2 regions of the Pseudoalteromonas sp. APC 3358 genome follow, and region 1 is predicted to be linked to the other one. Evidence: predicted binding sites of a transcription regulator. Region 1 holds the regulator's gene; the other holds the start of a gene.
What was found. The regulator sigma-54, encoded in region 1, starts transcription at its own class of promoters, with help from an activator protein. The targets are predictions, from matches to a motif close to GTTGGCACGNNNNTNGNNT.

Region 2: the regulator sigma-54 is predicted to act here: its motif matches at 1,258-1,276, upstream of QL995_RS04630 (flagellar basal body rod protein FlgF).

The regions. Positions count from the first base shown of each region.
Region 1 is NZ_JASDCE010000002.1:80,253-83,469, forward strand. Features, by position in the region: gene rapZ (RNase adapter RapZ) at 1-236, opposite strand, end outside; gene ptsN (PTS IIA-like nitrogen regulatory protein PtsN) at 255-707, opposite strand; gene hpf (ribosome hibernation promoting factor) at 712-999, opposite strand; gene QL995_RS03035 (RNA polymerase factor sigma-54) at 1,026-2,525, opposite strand; gene lptB (LPS export ABC transporter ATP-binding protein) at 2,595-3,217, opposite strand, start outside.
Region 2 is NZ_JASDCE010000002.1:449,375-452,591, forward strand. Features, by position in the region: gene flgE (flagellar hook protein FlgE) at 1-1,155, shown strand, start outside; gene QL995_RS04630 (flagellar basal body rod protein FlgF) at 1,313-2,056, shown strand; gene flgG (flagellar basal-body rod protein FlgG) at 2,078-2,866, shown strand; gene flgH (flagellar basal body L-ring protein FlgH) at 2,883-3,217, shown strand, end outside.

The sequences.
Region 1 (3,217 bases):
TTTGCAAAGCCTGGCAAGTATTCAAGAATATCGTTAAATTCATCTTGTTGTTTAGGGATGTTACGCACATCAATGCTAACAGCAATTTTATCGTAGCTATCAGACACACTGCGAACTAATGAAGGAAGCAAGTTAACTGGAATATTATCTACGCAATAATAACCTAAATCTTCTACAACGCGTAAAGCAACCGACTTTCCAGAACCAGAACGGCCGCTTATGATAATTAACTCCATTTAACACCCTTTATAAAACTATGATTGATTGACAATAACTTGGTAAAGCTCAGCATCTGATTTTGCACTGCGTAACTGTTTACAAAAATCTTTGTTGTTTAGTTTATCAGCAATGGTTGCTAGAGTCTTTAAGTGCTGCTGGTTATCGCCATCTGGTACGATGAGTGCAACGAAAATATCAACAGGGCGATTATCGATTGCATCAAAATTTATTGGAGTTTCGCTAACGAGTACTAAAGCCAAAGGCTCTTCTGCACCGCTCATTCTTCCATGAGGAATGGCAATGCCACGCCCTATACCTGTACTACCCAATTTTTCTCTGCTCATTAAAGCATTAAGAATATCTTGTTGCGGTAAATACGGAAGTTTGTCGTGAGCAAGTTCGCTAATGAACTCTAAAATTCTTTTTTTGCTATTAAAAAGGACCGCAGCTTTGCTGCAGTCCTGGCATATAAGTGAGCTTAATTTCATCATATTAGTGTCGAGCAAGCTTCTCTTTGTGTTTAATTACTTGTCGATCGAGCTTGTCGATCAACGAGTCAATGGCGGCATACATATCTTGATGTTCTGTAGAGGCAAATAGCTCAGCACCGCTTACGTGTATGGTGGCTTCTGCTTTTTGATTTAATTTTTCTACATCGAGAATGACATGAACATTATTAATATGATCAGAGTGTCTTTCTAGCTTCGCAAATTTGGTATTAATATAGTCTCTTAGTGAATCGGTTAATTCTACGTGACGACCAGTTAAGTTTAGTTGCATAAGCATTACCCTCTTTTTTTTGCGTCTTAAATCAAACTTTTACGCTGATTTGACGGTGGAATAGCCAGAGATTCGCGGTATTTTGCGATTGTACGTCTCGCTACTTTAATTCCTTGCTCAGCCAATATATCCGCTATTTTGCTATCACTCAATGGTTTTGCTGAGTTTTCTGCTGCGATTAATTTTCGGATAAGCGCACGGATTGCTGTAGATGAACATTCACCACCGTTTTCGGTGCTTACATGGCTTGAGAAAAAGTATTTAAGCTCAAATATACCACGGGGTGTGTGCATATACTTTTGGGTTGTTACGCGCGAAATTGTTGATTCGTGCATTTCTACCATTTCAGCAACATCATTTAAAACCATTGGTTTCATGGCTTCAGGACCGTGTTCAAAAAAGCCTTGTTGTTGCTTAACAATACAATTTGTTACTTTTAATAGCGTGTCGTTTCTACTTTCTAAGCTTTTAATAAACCATTTAGCTTCTTGTAAATGCGAGCGAATAAACTGGCTGTCACCACTGGATTTTACAGTGCGAGACATTGCAGCGTATTGGCTATTAACACGAATTTTAGGCATGCTATCTGGGTTTAACTCAACAACCCAGCGGCCTTTAATTTTTTTAACTGACACATCGGGAATAACATACTCAGATTCTTCTCTTACAATAGTATCTGCAGGTTTAGGGCTAAGAGTATGTATTAATGTCATTACTTCTTTAAGCTCTTCTTCTTTGAGCTTAGTTTTCTTCATTAATGTACGATAGTCACGAGCAGCTAATAAATCAATATGCTCGGTTAAAATCATTTTTGTTTCATTAATGTAAGGTGTTTCTTTATCAAACTGGTTAAGCTGAATACACAAACACTCTTGTAAACTACGTGCAGCAATACCAACAGGATCAAACAGTTGGATGCGTTTTAATACAGCTTCAATTTCATCAAGTTCGACTTCGTTATCATCTTCGTTTTCTTGATTAAAGCTTTCTAAAATCTCTTCGCAGCTTAGTGTTAAAATACCTGAATCATCGACGGCTTCTACAATAGCAATAGCAATAGCTTCGTCTGTAGGGCTAAATGGCGTTAGTTGTAACTGCCACATTAGATACTCATGGAGCGTTTCAGTAGAGGCGCCTTGGTATATTGATTCGTCTTCAGGCATCGGACCCGATGATGCTGCTGGAGCGGCACTCATGTACTCATCCCAACTAACATCCATAGCCATGTCGTCACTTAGCGTGTCTTTTGCAAGTGCTTCACCACTATCTTGTTCGTATTCGCTTGGAGCATCATCGGCAGATGCGCTAACAGTTATGTCATCTGTATCTGCTTTTTGCTCGTTTTTACCTGCAGCGTCTTCTGAATAGTCTGCTTCTTCAACCTCTAATAGCGGGTTGCTGTCGAGAGCTTCTTGTATTTCTTGCTGGAGATCCAATGTACTGAGTTGCAACAAACGAATAGCTTGTTGCAGCTGTGGAGTCATTGTAAGTTGCTGGCCCATGCGCAGCTGTAGTGATTGCCTCATGTATCTCTAACAATCCTTTTATGTTGTTATAATTAATACTAGCAGATGCTTAAAGACATGGCGTAAATGTTACAGCCTAAATTGCTCGCCTAAGTAAACATCGCGTACTGTTTTATCATTTAATACGTGTTCTGGAGTACCTGATGCAATCAGCTCCCCATGAGAAACAATGTAGGCTTTTTCACAAACATCAAGGGTTTCTCTTACGTTATGATCGGTAATTAATACACCAATCCCACGATTTTTAAGATGTTCTATTATTTTCTTTATATCTAATACCGAAATCGGGTCAACACCTGCAAATGGTTCATCCAGTAATATAAATTTAGGATCTGCTGCCAGCGCACGTGCTATTTCAACACGACGACGTTCGCCACCCGACAATGCCATACCTTGGCTATCACGAATGTGTTGTATGCTAAATTCATCTAATAATTTATCGAGAGTGTCTTCTCTAGCTTGTTTATTTAACTCTTTGCGCGTTTCTAAAATGGCCATTAAGTTTTGATAAACAGTCAGCTTTCTGAATATTGAAGACTCTTGCGGTAAGTAGCCAATGCCTAATCTAGCACGACTATGCATAGGTAAAAGAGTAATATCGTTATCGTCTATCGATATTTTACCTTTGTCGCTAGGTACAAGTCCTACTATCATATAAAACGTGGTGGTTTTACCTGCGCCGTTAGGGCCAA
Region 2 (3,217 bases), 370 kb from region 1:
TCACTGCAATTTACAAATAACTCACTTGATTTAGCAATCACTGGTGAAGGTTATTTTGCGATGACCGACGATTTATCTTCGCAAGATTTAACATATACACGTGCGGGTGCATTTAAGCTTAACCAAGATAACTTTATGGTTGACGCAAAAGGTAACTTTTTACAAGCATTCCCAGTTGATTCATCTACAGGTGATACAACGTCGGTAAGTTTGAGCACAACTGATCCAATTCAAATCCCTGATTCGTCTGGTTCTCCTCGCGCAACAGAAAATGTATTTTTGTCGTTTAACTTAGATGCAACGGCGGATCCATCAGGTCTAGATTTTGACCCTGCTTCTAGTGGTACTTATAACTCATCTACGTCAACAACAGTATATGACTCTTTAGGTGAGCCGCACATCTTACAATACTTTTTTGCTAAAGAAGATGATGCCGCAGCAGGTGGTACAGATAACAGTTGGGAAGTATACGCAACACTCGATGGCAAAGTAGTTGATGGCACAACTGGTGGAGAACAAACCGCACCTTATACACCACTGACTACCCTAGGTTTTAACTCGAGTGGTTTGCCATCAACAACAGGTGGTGTGGCAAATACAAATACAACTACTTTTGATGAAATACTACTACCAGCGGGTTCTGGTGCTGGTTTATCAACATTACTAGACAATGGTGCAACTTTCCCAGGTACTGGTATTGAGCTTAACTGGCGCGATGAAAATAACACGGCAGGACGTATCCCAACTCAGTATTCAAGTGGTTTTGAAGTAAAAGCACTCGATCAAGATGGCTCAACGGTTGGTCGTTTAGCCGGAATTGATATAGGAACAGACGGTAAAATTGTCGCTTCTTACAGTAATGGTGACTCAACATTCCTAGGCCAAGTGGCTATGGTACGTTTTCCAAATTCACAAGGGTTATCACAAGTGGGTGATACAAGCTGGAAGCAAAGTATTGATTCAGGTGAACCTGTAGCGGGTGAAGCTGGTTCGGGTACATTTGGTGGAATTAACTCATCAGCGCTTGAGCAATCAAATACAAACCTTACAAACGAGCTTGTAGACTTAATTACTGCACAGCGTAATTACCAAGCAAACTCACGTGCGCTTGAAGTTAACTCAACTATTCAGCAAAGTATTTTGCAGATTCGATAAGCTAAACCCCATTAAATATATTAGGCTGCATTTTTGCAGCCTTTTTTATAAGTCCTCTTTGTAAGCCCTTCTAAATACCTCTCAATGTTGCGTCAAATTTAATCTGGCATCTATTTTGCATTTGTAAGTTCAGAGATTTTTTATGTGAGTCGATACTATGGACAAAATGGTCTACATTGCGGCCTCTGGCGCTAAGCAAAGCCTACAGGGGCTTGCTTTAAAAGCCAATAATTTGGCAAATGCAAATACAACGGGTTTTAAAGCTGACTTTGCGCAGGCGCGTTCTATGCAAGCGTTTGGCGAAGGTTTGCCTACACGTGTATTTTCAATGCAAGAGCGTCCGGGTTCAAACATGGTATCGGGTGGCATTGTTCAAACCGGGCGAGACTTAGATATCGCGATGAGCGATAACGCATGGCTTGCTGTGCAAGATGCCTCCGGTAATGAAGCTTACACAAAAGTGGGTACGTTAAACGTTACTGCTCAAGGCATGCTCGTAACCAGCCATGGTCGTCAAGTTATTGGCGAAGGGGGACCTGTTATTTTACCCGTCCCAGTCGAAAAAATAGGGTTTAGCCAAGATGGCGCTATTCAAGTTCGACCACAAGGCGCTCCCGCTAACTTTTTAGAAGAAATAGACACGCTTAGAGTGGTAGAAGCAAATAGCTCACAGCTCGAAAAAGGTAACGATGGTTTATTTAGACCAAAAGCAAATGTAACAGTAGATACCTCTGCCAATGTAAAAGTTTTAAGTGGTTCGCTTGAAATGTCGAATGTGAACCCTGTTCACGAAATGGTCGACATGATAAGCCACCAGCGCCAATTTGAATTACAAGTGAAATTAATGAAAACAGCTGAAGAAATTGACGAGCGTCAAGATCAGTTATTACGCATAGTTTAACTTTAAAATGAGGACACGATTATGAATCCAGCATTGTGGATCAGTAAAACTGGGCTAGACGCTCAACAAACCGATATATCGGTTATCTCAAATAATTTAGCGAATGCGAGTACCGTAGGTTACAAAAAAAGCCGCGCTATATTTGAAGATTTACTTTATCAAAATATTAATCAACCAGGTGGTCGTTCATCGCAAGATACCGAAATGCCATCGGGCTTAATGTTAGGTGCGGGTGCTAAAGTTGTAGCTAACCAAAAAGAGTTTACGCAAGGCAACATGTTAACCACCGAAAACTCACTAGATTGGATGATTTCTGGTGAAGGCTTTTTTGAAGTACTGCAACCAGATGGCAATATTGCTTACTCGCGCAACGGCCAGTTTACTACCGATGGCGATGGACGCATTGTAACATCGGGCGCAGGTTACGTTATTCAGCCAGAAATGAATGTACCTGATGACGCGCAATCAATTACGGTTTCGCAAGACGGCGAAGTATCTGTACGTGTTGCAGGCCAAGCCGATAACGTGGTCATTGGTCAGCTAACAATTAGTGATTTTATTAATCCATCGGGCCTTGAGCCAATTGGTCAAAACCTTTATACCGAAACCGCTGTAAGTGGTGCGCCGGTACAAGGTAACCCGGGTGTTGAAGGGTTAGGTAGCATTATTCAAGGCTCACTCGAAACTTCAAACGTAAATGTGACTGAAGAGCTGGTAAACCTAATAGAAACTCAGCGTATTTACGAAATGAACTCAAAAGTAATTTCGGCCGTTGACGAAATGATGAGTTATATCAATCAACAGCTTTAATAGAGTAGGGGGAATTATGCGTAATATTATTTTATTTACAGCGGGCACATTATTTTTAAGTGGCTGTATGTCTACGCAAAATAGTGAAGTAGTGCAGGACGACCCTTACTACGCACCTATGTACCCCGAGCCTATTTTAGAGCCGCTGGTAGCCACAGGTTCATTGTTTAATACTCATACATCAAACGACTTATATTCTGATAAAAAAGCGCTACGTACTGGCGATATAATTACGGTTAAATTGCAAGAGTCTACTCAAGCAACAAAAGCCGCTAAAACAGAAACAGACAAAGAAACCGACGCAAGTTTAGACCCCGTTATTGGATTAGGTGGTCTACCTGTAAATATAGG